3 regions of the Rouxiella sp. T17 genome follow, and region 1 is predicted to be linked to each of the others. Evidence: predicted binding sites of a transcription regulator. Region 1 holds the regulator's gene; each other region holds the start of a gene.
The links. Region 1 encodes sigma-54, which starts transcription at its own class of promoters, with help from an activator protein. Its sites were predicted from a motif close to GTTGGCACANNTTTCGCTNT; they were not measured.

Region 2: glnA (glutamate--ammonia ligase) is a predicted target of sigma-54. The motif match lies at 2,743-2,762, and genes of this name have one in related genera.
Region 3: SC206_RS04430 (amino acid ABC transporter substrate-binding protein) is a predicted target of sigma-54. The motif match lies at 2,981-3,000, and genes of this name have one in related genera.

Annotation. Positions count from the first base shown of each region.
Region 1 is NZ_JAWUEA010000021.1:379-5,261, reverse strand. Features, by position in the region: gene kdsD (arabinose-5-phosphate isomerase KdsD) at 1-152, shown strand, start outside; gene kdsC (3-deoxy-manno-octulosonate-8-phosphatase KdsC) at 201-767, shown strand; gene lptC (LPS export ABC transporter periplasmic protein LptC) at 764-1,339, shown strand; gene lptA (lipopolysaccharide ABC transporter substrate-binding protein LptA) at 1,317-1,868, shown strand; gene lptB (LPS export ABC transporter ATP-binding protein) at 1,875-2,600, shown strand; gene rpoN (RNA polymerase factor sigma-54) at 2,667-4,100, shown strand; gene hpf (ribosome hibernation promoting factor) at 4,124-4,411, shown strand; gene ptsN (PTS IIA-like nitrogen regulatory protein PtsN) at 4,534-4,883, shown strand, end outside.
Region 2 is NZ_JAWUEA010000007.1:21,920-26,802, forward strand. Features, by position in the region: gene glnL (nitrogen regulation protein NR(II)) at 1-982, opposite strand, end outside; gene glnA (glutamate--ammonia ligase) at 1,205-2,614, opposite strand; gene typA (ribosome-dependent GTPase TypA) at 3,043-4,866, shown strand.
Region 3 is NZ_JAWUEA010000013.1:66,421-71,303, reverse strand. Features, by position in the region: gene SC206_RS04450 (helix-turn-helix domain-containing protein) at 1-380, shown strand, start outside; gene SC206_RS04445 (DUF3368 domain-containing protein) at 364-849, shown strand; gene SC206_RS04440 (hypothetical protein) at 940-1,158, opposite strand; gene lpxP (kdo(2)-lipid IV(A) palmitoleoyltransferase) at 1,679-2,605, shown strand; gene SC206_RS04430 (amino acid ABC transporter substrate-binding protein) at 3,110-4,135, shown strand; gene SC206_RS04425 (amino acid ABC transporter permease) at 4,246-4,883, shown strand, end outside.

The DNA of each region.
Region 1 (4,883 bases):
CCGGCGGCGTGCGCGTTCGCCCTTCTCTGCTGGCCGTCGATGCCCTGAATTTGATGCAGGACAAACACATTACCTGCGTGATGGTGGCCGACGGCGATCAGTTAATGGGTGTCGTGCATATGCATGACATGCTGCGAGCCGGTGTGGTTTAAGCCAGCTTGACGCAACAACATTTAGCCTTAAATGAAGGAATTTATGGAATGAGTAATAGCGCAGCTAACGTGGATACCTGTTATGGTCCCGTCAGTCAGGATGTACTGGCGCGAGCCAACGCTGTCCGCTTGCTGATTTGCGACGTTGATGGCGTCATGTCCGATGGCCTGATTTTTATGGGCAATCATGGCGAAGAGTTAAAAAGCTTCAACGTTCGCGACGGTTACGGCATTCGCTGCCTGCTGACTTCAGACATTGAAGTGGCCATTATTACGGGGCGCAAGGCTAAATTATTGGAAGATCGTGCCGAAACTCTGGGCATCCGCCATCTTTATCAGGGTCAGTCCGATAAGCTTTTGGCCTTCCGCGAACTGTTAGATACACTGTCTCTTCAGCCTGAGCAGGTCGCGTATATTGGCGATGACCTGATTGACTGGCCGGTGATGGAGCAAGTCGGGCTTTCCGTCGCCGTGCAGGACGCCCATCCGATTCTGTTGCCGAAGGCAGATTACGTGACGCGCATTGCAGGCGGACGCGGCGCGGTTCGCGAAATTTGCGACCTGATTCTGCTGGCGCAGGGCAAGCTGGAGGACGCCAAAGGGCTGTCGATATGAATAAAACCAAGCTTTGGATAACACTGTTATTGGGTTTAGTGGTACTGGTCCTGATCGGCTGGACAATCTCCGACACGCCCGACGCCGCGCCGGACGCCGCCGTGAATACCCAGGATCCCACTTATCAGAGCCAGCACACGGTAACGGTAGTCTATGACCCAACCGGCAAGCTGAATTACAAGCTGGTGTCGGAAGAGGTGAAGTATTACACCACCGACCTGCTGACCTGGTTTACCAATCCGGTGGTCACCATGTATGACCCGCAAACCAGCGTCGCGACCTGGACCATTCGCTCCGATCGCGCCAAGCTGACCAATGACAAGATGCTCTATCTCTATGGTCATGTGCAGGTTGACAGTTTGACGCCAACCACGTCGCAGCTGCAAAGAATCAAGACAGACAATGCCCAGGTTAATCTGGTCACACAGGACGTAGCCTCAGACGATGAAGTCTACATTTATGGCACCGGTTTTACCTCTAATGGCATGAAAATGCGTGGTAATCTGAGAAACAAAACCGCACAGCTGATCGAAAAGGTAAATACAAATTATGAAATTCAAAACCAAAAATAATCTCCGTAACCTTCTGATCACCAGCGCGCTGTTCGCGGTAAGTCTTCCGGCGCTGGCATTGAAAGATGACACCACCAAACCGATGACCATTACGTCCGACAATCAGGCGGTGGACATCAACACCAACACCGTGACCCTGACCGGCAACGTGGTGCTCAAGCAGGGCAGTATTCTGGTGCACGCCGATCGCGCGACCATTGTTCGTCCGAACGGCGTGTCCGGAAAAGAGATCGTTGAAGGCTTTGGTAATCCGGTCACCTTCCAGCAGATGCAGGATAACGGCAAGCCGCTGAAAGGCCACGCATTAAAAGTCCGCTATGAAGTTGAGAAGGACTTGGTTACGCTGACAGGCGATGCCTATCTCGAGCAGCTCGACAGCAACGTGAAAGGCGACCGTATTACTTATCTGGTGCAGCAGCAGCAGATGCAGGCTTACAGCGACAAAGGTAGCCGAGTGACCACCGTGCTGGTGCCTTCCCAGCTACAGCAAAAGACCCCTGCGGCTGCAGGTCAGAAAAAGAGTAACTGATAATCTATGGCAACGTTAATCGCAGAAAATCTGGCTAAAGCCTACAAGGGCCGTAAAGTGGTCGAAGACGTGAGCCTGTCAGTCAAGTCAGGTGAAATCGTCGGACTTTTGGGTCCAAACGGCGCAGGTAAAACCACAACGTTTTACATGGTCGTCGGTATCGTGCAGCGCGACGCGGGCCGCATTATTGTGGATGATGAAGACATCAGCCTGCTGCCGCTGCATACTCGCGCGCGTCGCGGCATTGGTTATTTGCCGCAGGAAGCCTCCATCTTCCGTCGTTTGAGCGTTTACAACAATCTCATGGCCGTGCTGGAGATCCGTGACGATCTCAATAAAGAGCAGCGCGTGGCCCGCGCCAACGAGCTAATGGAAGAGTTCCACATCTCGCACCTGCGCGACAACCTCGGGCAGTCGCTGTCCGGCGGTGAGCGCCGTCGTGTGGAGATAGCCCGTGCGCTGGCGGCCAATCCGAAATTTATCCTTCTGGATGAACCGTTTGCCGGTGTCGACCCGATTTCGGTTATCGACATCAAGAAGATCATCGAGCATCTGCGCGACAGCGGCCTCGGCGTACTGATTACCGACCACAACGTGCGCGAAACGCTCGACGTCTGCGAACGCGCCTACATCGTGAGTCAGGGGCACATGATTGCCCACGGCACGCCAGAAGAAGTCATGCAAAATGAACAGGTTAAACGCGTCTATCTAGGCGAGGCTTTCCGTCTTTAATTGAGGCTTTCGGTCTTCAAAAGTAGATACTCCGCTAATTTGTCGTAACGGAATTGAAATCAAGATATGAAGCAAGGTTTGCAACTCAGGCTCAGCCAACAACTGGCAATGACACCGCAACTCCAGCAGGCAATTCGCCTGCTGCAGCTGTCCACGCTTGAACTCCAGCAAGAAATACAATTGGCACTGGAAAGCAATCCGCTGCTGGAGCAATCCGATCTGCACGATGAAATAGACGCCAAAGAAGCCACCGAAAACGAAGCGCTAGACACCCGCGAAGCGCTCGAGCAGAAAGATATGCCCGAAGAGCTGCCGCTCGACGCCACCTGGGATGAAATTTACACCGCAGGCACGCCGTCCGGCACGGGCAATGATTACAGCGATGACGAACTGCCGATTTATCAGGGCGAGACCACCCAGACGCTGCAAGATTATCTGATGTGGCAGGTTGAGCTCACGCCGTTTACCGAAACCGATCGCGCAATCGCTACCTCTATCGTCGACGCCGTCGATGACACCGGTTATCTGACGATTTCTCTCGACGATATTCTCGAAAGTATTGGCGATGAAGAGGTCAACATGGACGAGGTCGAGGCCGTGCTCAAGCGCGTGCAGCGTTTCGACCCCGTCGGCGTCGCTGCGAAAGATCTGCGCGACTGCCTGCTCATCCAGCTTTCCCAATATCTTCCCGAAACTCCCTGTTTATCTGATGCGCGCCTGATTGTCAGCGAACACCTCGATCTGCTCGCCAATCACGATTTTCGCGCACTTATGCGTTCAACTCGCTTAAAAGAAGATACACTTAAGGGAGCGATGCAGCTGATTCAGTCCTTGGATCCCCGACCTGGCCAGTCCATCAATACCGGCGAATCCGAATACGTGATCCCCGACGTTCTGGTGCGAAAAGTGGGTAAAGTCTGGACGGTTGAACTGAATTCTGACAGCATTCCACGCCTGAAGATCAACCAGCAGTATGCTGCGATGGGAAATTCAGTGCGTAATGATAGCGACGGACAGTTTATCCGCAGTAATCTGCAGGAAGCCAAGTGGTTGATTAAAAGTCTGGAAAGTCGCAATGAGACCTTATTAAAGGTCACGCGTTGTATTGTTGAACAGCAGCAGGCATTCTTTGATCTCGGTGAAGAGTATATGAAACCTATGGTACTGGCCGATATCGCCAGCGCCGTGGATATGCACGAATCGACGATTTCCCGCGTGACCACGCAGAAGTTTCTGCACAGCCCACGGGGCATTTTCGAACTTAAGTATTTCTTCTCCAGTCATGTGAGTACGGACAGCGGCGGTGAAGCTTCATCCACGGCTATCCGGGCACTGGTGAGGAAATTAATCGCGGCGGAAAACCCCGTCAAACCTCTGAGCGACAGCAAGTTAGCCACTATGCTATCGGATCAAGGCATTATGGTGGCGCGACGCACTGTAGCAAAATACCGAGAGTCTTTGTCAATCCCGCCTTCAAACCAGCGCAAACAGTTGGTTTGACCTCAACAGAGAAGGAAGACATTATGCAACTCAACATTACCGGACATCACGTAGATATTACTGAACCCCTGAGAGCATTTTTGACCGAAAAGTTTGCCAAACTTGAGCATTACTTTGACCGGATCAATCAGGTTTACATAATATTGAGTGTCGAAAGAGTGCAGCAGGTGGCCGAAGCCACGCTACACGTGAACGGAGGAGAGTTGCATGCAACCTCGGAGCATCAGGACATGTACGCCGCCATAGATGGGCTGGTTGATAAACTGGCTCGACAATTGAACAAACATAAAGACAAACTGAAACAGCACTGATCCTAAAGACTTTTATATCGGCTCGTTCTTTTACTCGACGTTAATGAAATTCACTATTTCAGGCGCGAAAGGTAAAAAGCGAGCCGTTAAATCTTTAAGGCAGACGCCAAAGTGAAAATGAGATGATTAACGATACCGCACTGCATCTGACTTCGGTCTTAAACGCCGAATGCACGAAAAGCAACGTCCACTGCGCCAGCAAAAAACGCGCGCTGGAAATCATTAGCGAACTGGCAGCCAACCAGCTTGGCCTGTCACAGCAGGTGATTTTCGATGCTCTTTTGACCCGTGAACGCATGGGCAGCACCGGAATTGGCGCCGGGATTGCAATCCCTCATGGAAAACTTGAAGAGGACACCCTGCGCGCCGTCGGCGTATTTATCCAGCTCGACCAGCCTATCGCTTTCGACGCTATCGATAATCAGCCGGTTGACCTGCTTTTTGCCTTGCTGGTTCCCGCAGATCAATGTAA
Region 2 (4,883 bases), on a different contig from region 1:
CCGAATGCTGGTCAATCAAACTGCGCGCGATGGACAGGCCCAGACCTGTTCCCCCTTCGCGGCCGCTGACCATGGGGTAAAAAAGGGTGTCCTGCAAATGGGCAGGCACGCCGGGACCGTCATCTTCAATATCGATACGGGCCACCAGACGGTAGCGCACCCCGTGCAGGGTACTTTGGAAAGCGGTACGCGTTCTTAACGTAATAGTGCCGCCTTCTTCTCCCAATGCCTGCAAGGCATTGCGAGTAATGTTAAGCAGAATCTGCTCGATTTGATCCGGATCGTGCGCCAGTTCGGGCAGGCTCGGGTCGTAATCGCGAACCAGCTGAACGTTGTCGGGTTTTTCCATCGACACCAGCTGGCATACGCGCTCGGCAACCTGATGAATGCTCTGCGTAATATGCTGACTCGGTCTTTGCGGCCCCAGCAAACGGTCAACCAGATTACGTAAACGGTCGGCCTGCTCGATAATGACCTTGGTATATTCCAGCAGGGACGGGTCGGGAAGCGCCTTCGACAGCAACTGCGCCGCGCCCCGAAGTCCACCCAGCGGGTTTTTAATTTCATGTGCCAGCCCGCGAATAAGATCCCTTGCGGCGACCTGCTGCGCGTGCTGAAGCTGTTCCTGACTCAAACGACGCTGGTTATCCATCGGCGCGAGCTCGAGTAAAATAAAACCTTCCGGCAAAGCCTGTGCGGTCAGCGACATAATGTGCGCCCGACCATCCACCACCAGGGTGACTTCGCTGTCGGTAAATCCTTGCCCAGCCTCAATACTTTCGCGCATTAACGCGATATTCAGCGAAAAGTAGCCCACCAGATCGGGCAACGGCGTGCCGAAAAGTTTACGTGAACTCTGCGCAAGTAATTGCTGAGCCGCCGGATTGGCGTAATGCACGGCCAACTCGTCGTCCAACAGCAGAACGCTGTTGATAAGAGAATTGAGGATCTGCCCAGCATCGGGCAGCTTGCCAGTTGCCATACAGCAGTCTCCCGCACCTGATTGGTGCATTTAAACCCGCTTCCCGTCAATGCGCCGGGCCGGGGATGTCACACAGGAAAGTAGCGTGGAGAAAAAAGCCCATCCGGAGATGGGCTAAAAGATTCCACGGCAACAAAAAATATCTCTATATTTTTGTTCCGCACTGCCAAGGCTCGAAAACCACGACAGTGCGGAGTAAAGCTCGGGACTACGTAAACGTTATTAAACGCTGTAGTACAGTTCGAACTCTACTGGGTGTGGCGTCATGCGGATGCGGTCGTTTTCTTCAGTACGCAGCGCGATGTAAGCATCGATTGCGTCATTGGTGAATACGCCACCACGAGTCAGGAACTCACGGTCTGCATCCAGCTCGTTCAGAGCCTCTTCCAGAGAACCAGCAACCTGTGGGATCTCTGCCGCTTCTTCTGGTGGCAGGTGGTACAGGTCTTTGTCCATCGCGTCGCCAGGATGGATTTTGTTGATGATGCCGTCGAGGCCAGCCATCAGCAGGGCAGCAAACGCCAGGTATGGGTTAGCCGCTGGATCAGGGAAGCGCGCTTCGATACGCATCGCTTTCGGGCTTGAAACGTGTGGAATACGGATAGAAGCAGAACGGTTACGCGCTGAGTAAGCCAGCATAACAGGAGCTTCGTAGCCTGGGACCAGACGCTTGTAGGAGTTGGTGGTCGGGTTCGCGTAAGCATTGATTGCTTTGGCGTGCTTGATGATACCACCGATGTAGTACAGCGCAGTTTCGGACAGGCCGCCGTATTTGTCGCCAGAGAACAGGTTGTTACCGTCTTTGGACAGGGACATGTGGCAGTGCATGCCTGAACCGTTATCGCCAAACATTGGTTTTGGCATAAAGGTCGCAGTTTTGCCAAATGCGTGAGCCACGTTGTGAACCACGTATTTGTAGATCTGGATTTCGTCGGCTTTCTTGGTCAGGGTGTTGAAGCGGGTTGCCACTTCGTTCTGGCCAGCGGTCGCCACTTCGTGGTGGTGAGCTTCAACAACCAGGCCCATTTCTTCCATGGTCAGACACATGGTAGAACGCAGGTCCTGAGCGGAGTCGACCGGAGGAACCGGGAAGTAACCGCCTTTTACTGCTGGACGGTGGCCTTTGTTGCCGCCTTCGTATTTGGTGCTGGAGTTCCACGCGCCTTCGATATCATCGATAGCAACATGAGAACCGGAGATGCTGCTGCCGAAGCGCACATCATCAAACAGGAAGAACTCTGGCTCAGGTCCGAACAGCACGGTGTCTGCGATACCGGAAGTTTTCAGGAAGTCTTCAGCACGTTTAGCCGTTGAACGCGGGTCGCGGTCATAACCTTGCAGAGTGTTTGGCTCTACGATGTCACAACGGATGATCAAGGTAGACTCTTCAAAGAACGGGTCAAGAACCGCCGTGCTCGGATCTGGCATCAGCACCATGTCTGAGTCGTTGATGGTTTTCCAGCCGCCGATGGAAGAACCATCGAACATTTTACCATCTTCAAAGAAGTCCGGGCTCACCTGGTGAGATGGAATGGTAACGTGCTGTTCTTTACCCTTGGTGTCAGTGAAGCGCAGGTCAATGAACTTGACTTCATTTTCCTTGATAATCGCAAAAACGTGTTCAGCGGACATACTAGTTCTCCCGAAATTCTCATTATGTGTTCGTCTTCGAACGAATCAACAAACAGTGTCGAAAATGGCGTGTGGCTTAAACAGCTCTATAATGGCTCTGATAAGACTCTTTTCACCCTGAATAAGTAATAGCGAAATCTGTGCCAACTTTGTCAAATCGGTACGATTGCCGTTCTGCGCGGGTTGTATGGTTATTGAGTATGCACCATAACGGGATTAATGCACTATTTTGGGTCAAAACCACACGGGTTGTGACCCAATTTGGTGCACCATTTTGGGTCAGACGGGGTTTTGCACCGTGAAAGGGATCGTAAAGTAACCATACAGAAGTTGTTTCAAAGAGAATCTTGTGAACTTGTTTAGAACCTAGCCTAATACGTGTACAATAGCGCGCTATTTCTATATTTCTAAATGCCTGAGGCAAAGCTGTGATCGAAAATTTGCGTAACATCGCCATTATTGCCCACGTTGACCATGGTAAAACTACCCTGGTTGACAAGCTGCTACAGCAATCCGGTACCTTCGGAGAGCGTGTAGAAGCAACCGAACGCGTAATGGACTCCAACGATTTGGAGAAAGAGCGTGGGATTACCATCCTCGCAAAAAACACCGCCATTAATTGGAAAGACTACCGCATCAACATCGTTGATACCCCGGGACACGCCGACTTCGGCGGCGAGGTAGAGCGTGTGATGTCAATGGTTGACTCGGTGCTGCTGGTTGTGGATGCAATGGATGGCCCTATGCCGCAAACCCGCTTCGTGACCAAAAAAGCATTCGCTAATGGTCTGAAGCCGATCGTGGTAATCAACAAGGTCGACCGCCCTGGCGCGCGTCCTGACTGGGTTGTTGACCAGGTATTCGACCTGTTCGTAAACCTTGATGCTACCGATGAGCAGCTTGATTTCCCTATCATCTATGCTTCTGCACTGATGGGTATCGCGGGTACCGACCATAACGATATGGCCGAAGACATGACCCCGCTGTACCAGGCGATCGTTGACCACGTATCCGCTCCACAGGTTGACAGCACTGGCCCACTGCAGATGCAAATCTCCCAGCTGGACTACAACAACTATGTTGGCGTTATCGGCATCGGCCGTATCAAACGTGGTATTGCCAAAGTTAACCAGCAGGTCACTATCATTGATAGCGAAGGCAAAACCCGTAACGGTAAAGTCGGTAAAGTTCTGACCCACATGGGTCTTGAGCGTATCGAAGCTGCGACTGCGGAAGCTGGCGACATCATTGCTATCACCGGTCTGGGCGAACTGAACATCTCCGACACCATCTGTGATCCACAGAACGTCGAAGCGCTGCCAGCTCTGAGCGTTGATGAACCAACCGTTACCATGTACTTCAACGTAAACACCTCTCCGTTCTGTGGTAAAGAAGGTAAGTATGTGACTTCACGTCAGATTCTTGACCGTCTGAACAAAGAACTGGTGCACAACGTTGCACTGCGTGTTGAAGAAACCGAAGACTCCGACGCATTCCGCGTTTCAGGCCGTGGTGAACTTCACCTGTCGGTTCTGATCGAAAACATGCGTCGTGAAGGTTTCGAGCTGGCTGTTTCTCGTCCTAAAGTAATCAACCGTAAAATCGATGGCCGCATGCAAGAGCCGTTCGAAAACGTGACTTTGGATATCGAAGAGCAGCACCAGGGTTCAGTCATGCAAGCCATGGGTGAGCGTAAAGGCGACGTTAAGGACATGATCCCTGACGGCAAAGGTCGTATTCGTCTCGATTACCTGATCCCGGCACGTGGCCTGATCGGTTTCCGTACCGAATTCATGACCATGACTTCTGGTACCGGTCTGCTGTACTCCACGTTCAGTCACTACGATGACGTGCGTTCAGGCGACATCGGCCAGCGTCAGAATGGCGTGCTGATCTCCAACGGTCAGGGTAAAGCGGTTGCGTTTGCTCTGTTCGGTCTGCAAGATCGCGGCAAGCTGTTCCTGGGTCACGGTGCTGAAGTGTATGAAGGCCAGGTTATCGGTATTCACTCACGTTCAAACGACTTGACTGTTAACTGCCTGACCGGTAAGAAACTGACCAACATGCGTGCTTCTGGTACTGACGAAGCGACCACGCTGGTTCCTGCCATCAAGATGTCTCTGGAACAAGCTATCGAGTTCCTGGATGACGACGAGTTGGTAGAAGTTACTCCTCTGTCTGTACGTATCCGTAAACGTCACCTGACCGAGAACGACCGTAAACGTGCTAGCCGTGGTCCTAAAGAAGCGTAATCTTCTTTAACCCGCAC
Region 3 (4,883 bases), on a different contig from region 1:
CGTTTCTTTTCCCACAGAATTCCGTGCGCAGAATTTTGGGGAATTCTCGCAAGCATCTAGAACCCAAAGAACTGTACCTGTTAAAAATGGATTATGGATTAAGCATGATGGCCTGCGTCTATCGTGCGACTGATTTGGGGATTATCTCTCCTGCCAAGCGTAAAGAGATGTTCCTGCTTTTTTCGGCCCATCAATGGCGAAACATGGAGCCTGGGGAACCTTATCCTATCGAAAAAACCACCACTTTTAAGCAGCTTGTTTATCGTGGTTTAGGCGAGGGAATCCTTTCCGAGTCGAAAGCTGCCGAGCTGCTTGGGATGTCAGTCATCAACTTTCATCGGTCACGCAAATTAGAATCCTCAAATGCTGATTCTTATTAGTGATGCAAACGTCATTATCGATTTAGAGGAAGGCGGACTCCTGCATTTACTGCCCTCATTACCTCATCTCTTTAAAATTCCGGATATCTTGTTTTATGAAGAGCTAGAGGAATATCACGCTGATTTGCTAACAAAGGGGTTCGTATTAGGCGAGCTTTCTCCGCACACTATGGCCTATGCGCAGACGTTAGCGCACAAAGTGATTGGCCCCAGCCGCAATGATTGTTTTGCACTGGCTTTAGCCAAGCAAGAGAAGTGTTCTTTATTAACAGGGGATAAAGCATTACGTGAATTGGCAACGTTGGAAGGCATAGCAGTAAAAGGAACAATCTGGATCGTCGAAGAGTTAATAATCAACCGCGTTATTACGGGCGCTAAAGCTGAGATAGCGTATAACGTAATGGAAAATGCAGGAAGAAGACTACCTTGGGACATTGCCCGAAAAAGGCTGTACGCGCTGAAGCTTTAAAAACAAATTATTAATATCAAAACTTTTGAGGCAAAAAAGCAAGCCGTTGCCGACTTGCCTTTGATTTTGCAGGTTAATCTTTGTTAGCGATTAACCGTGACGAACAGGCTCGTGCTTGATGATAACTTCACGCTTTGGTGCGTGATGACGCGGTTTAGGGTGATGAACCACGTGGTGAACCGGCTTCTTCACAATCACGACGCGCTCTTGCGGCTTATGGTGATCCATCGGGCCTTCGGCGTGTGCAGTTGCTAAAGCAGCGTTGCTGGCCAGTACGGCAAAAATTACGGCTAATGTAGTCTTTTTCATGGTGTTGTCCTTTTATAAATGCGCGGCTATGCGGCTCTTGTTATTGAATATCAGCCATAGCATGGAGAACTAACAGCATGAAATATCCTAAAAAAATCTAACTTACGATAAATTTACACTTACGATCCGCGATGCTTACCCATCAGACAACTTTTTTACATTTAAGCGCATAAAAAGGCGAATTAGTTAACTCTCCCTGCTGTTAGCGTTTTACAAATGGACATAATAGGTGCGTAAACTTTGCACTATTAGGATGAATCCTCTCTCTGTAAGGGTTGGCGATCGTGATATAATCATTAACAAGAGTCGAATTCGCTCCGCCAATCGCCTACGGAAAGCCTTTTAGCCCCGCGATCCCCGCCTTTTATTGTAGATATTCGTAAACATTGTCGGAAAATAGCGCTTTCGCACAACTTATACCTAAATCGGTAGTCCGAATATTGGCAAACCAAGCATGTATCGCGATCAAGCTTTCACCTGCGCGTTACGCAAATTCACTCATATTGATGATTGAAATGACATGACTGCTCCAACTCAACGTTTTAAAAAATCATTTTTGCACCCACGCTACTGGTTTACCTGGTTTGGCTTGGGCGTGCTGTTTTTGCTGGTGCAGCTGCCTTATCCGGTGCTGTATCGCCTCGGTGTGTGGCTTGGCCGCACCTCAATGCGTTTTCTCAAACGCCGCGTTTCCATTACTCGCCGTAATCTACAGCTCTGCTTCCCCGATATGGACAGCGACCTGCTCGAGCACAAGATAGTCAGTAATTTCGAATCGCTCGGCATGGGCCTTTTGGAAACGGGAATGGCGTGGTTCTGGTCAGATGCCCGCGTTAAACGCTGGTTTGACGTCAGCGGCCTTAACAACTTGAAAATGGCGCAGCAGAACAATCAGGGCGTGCTGATTATCGGCGTACACTTTATGTCGCTGGAACTGGGCGGCCGCGCGATGGGCCTGTGTCAGCCAATGATGGCGATGTATCGTCCGCACAATAATAAAGTGATGGAATTCGTGCAGACTTGGGGCCGTATGCGCTCCAACAAGGCGATGCTCGACCGCAAAGACCTGCGCGGCATGGTTCACGCCCTGAAACGTGGCGAAGCCGTGTGGTTCGCGCCCGATCAGGATTACGGCCCGCGCGGCAGCGTTTTTGCCCCGCTGTTTGCCGTCGATCAGGCTGCGACCACCAGCGGCACCTTTATGCTGGCGCGTCTGGCTAAACCGGCGCTGGTTTCCGTGGTGCTGGTGCGTAAAGACAAAGGCGCAGGCTACGAGCTGGTGATTCAGCCCGAACTGAAAAATTATCCGATTGACGATGAGTTAGCCGCCGCCGCCTATATGAATCGCGTGGTCGAGAAAGAGATTATGCGTGCGCCCGAGCAGTATCTTTGGTTGCACCGTCGCTTCAAGACTCGCCCTGAAGGCGCGCCTTCGCTTTATCTATAATGTAGTCATTTAAAGCTCACCGCTTACCTAAACCCGGCCTCGCTGCCGGGTTTTTTGTTTCTATCCCCTCCCTATTCTTTCTCTCCGTAATGTCGCCCTTTCTTTGCACAACGTGTAGAAATTTCTCGAAATGTCTCGCGATCCTTCAACAAAACAGCCTTTCTACACATCATCACTACATTTCTCTTCAAAATATTACCGGATGTTATCATTTTCACGCTAAATGCTTACCAGATCGCGAAATATTGGAACATTGCGCACCATTTTGCAGCAAAGCCATTTACAACGCCCCAAATTAGGTCAATAAATCTCCTTATTAGTATCAATGTTACTGGTCAATACCCTGCCGGTACTTGATTACTAAGACTTTTCAATGTTGGCACTCCCTTTGCTTTAGCCGTTTTGCTCGCACGATTCAGAGCTGAGGGCTTTGCCCCATAAACAGACAGGGTGCTCCGGCACTCACAAAATAATAATTTTCGCTCTCGCCTCACAGGACGATTTATGAAAAAAATAATGCTCTCAACGCTGATTGCCGCTGCAAGTTTTGTCACCTTGGCCGGTCAGGCTCACGCAGGCACCACCCTCGATACCATCAAGAAAAACGGCTTTATCAAATGTGGTATCAGCGACGGATTGCCGGGCTTCTCCTCCAAAGATGACAAAGGCAACACCACCGGTCTCGACGTTGACGTGTGTCGTGCAGTGGCCGCCGCCGTGTTCGGCGACGCGACCAAAGTGAAATACACTCAGCTGACAGCGAAAGAGCGCTTTACTGCGTTGCAGTCCGGCGAAGTCGACATCCTCTCTCGTAACACTACCTGGACCTCGTCTCGCGATGGCGGCATGGGCATGATCTTCGCGGGCGTAAACTATTACGACGGTATCGGCTTCCTGACCCACAAGAAAGCTGACCTGAAAAGCGCCAAAGAGCTCGACGGCGCAACCGTTTGTCTGCAGGCCGGTACAGATACCGAGCTGAACGTGGCCGACTACTTCAAGGCCAACAAAATGTCCTTCACGCCGGTGACTTTCGACCGTTCGAGCGACAGCGCCAAAGCGCTGGAATCGGGCCGTTGCGACACCCTCTCTTCCGACCAGTCCCAGCTCTACGCCCTGCGCCAGTCTCTGAGCAAGCCTGACGACTACATCGTATTGCCGGAAGTTATCTCCAAAGAGCCGCTGGGCCCTGTGGTACGTCGTGGTGACGAAGACTGGCTGGAAATCGTGCGCTGGTCACTGTTCGCCATGCTGAATGCCGAAGAGATGGGCGTGACCTCCAAGAACGTCGATGCGATGGCCGCTAATCCGACCACGCCAGACATGGCAAACCTGCTGGGTAAAACCGGTAAATATGGCGAAGACCTGAAACTGCCGAACGATTTCGTGGTGAAAATCGTTAAGCAGGTCGGTAACTATGGTGAGAGCTTTGATCGTAACGTCGGTGAAGGCAGCCCGCTGAAAATCAAACGTGGTCAGAATGCGCTGTGGAATCAGGGCGGCATTCAGTACGCACCGCCAGTTCGTTAATTCCAGCCAGCTTGTTATTGACTGCCGGACAGCAGCACGCCGTTTAAACGCGGCGTGCTGCTTCCAACAAGACCTGTAACACCCGAATTACCGCATACTGAGGCTGTCCTATGTCGCAACGCCCAACCCAAAAAGTCGCATTTTCACTGCGGAATCCTGCGGTTCGTGCCTGGTTGTACCAAATTTTAGCGGTCGTGCTGCTGTTCGCTTTTTTGGGCTACCTGCTCCACAACACCATTACCAATTTAACGACGCGAGGGATCACCTCGGGCTTTGATTTTCTTAATCGCGGTGCCGGATTTGGCATCGTCCAACACCTTATCAGTTACGAAGAAGGCGACACCTACGCGCGCGTCTTCCTGATTGGCCTGCTCAATACCTTGCTGGTTTCAGCGCTGTGTATCGTTTTTGCCTCTTTTCTCGGCTTTGTCGTGGGGTTGGGACGCCTTTCCGACAACTGGCTGATTCGCAAACTCTGTACCGTTTACGTCGAAACCTTTCGTAATATTCCGCCGCTGCTGCAAATCTTCTTCTGGTATTTTGCCGTGCTGCGCAACCTGCCCGGCCCGCGTCAAAGTCTGAACGCCTTTGATACGGTATTTGCCAGCAATCGCGGATTGTATCTGCCTTCGCCAGAGATGGCGGCGGGCTTCTGGCCGGCCGTGATTGGCCTGCTGCTGGCCGTCGGCGGTATTCTGTTCCTGAAACGCTACAACCATTTCCGCCAGATTCATACCGGGCTGGTGTG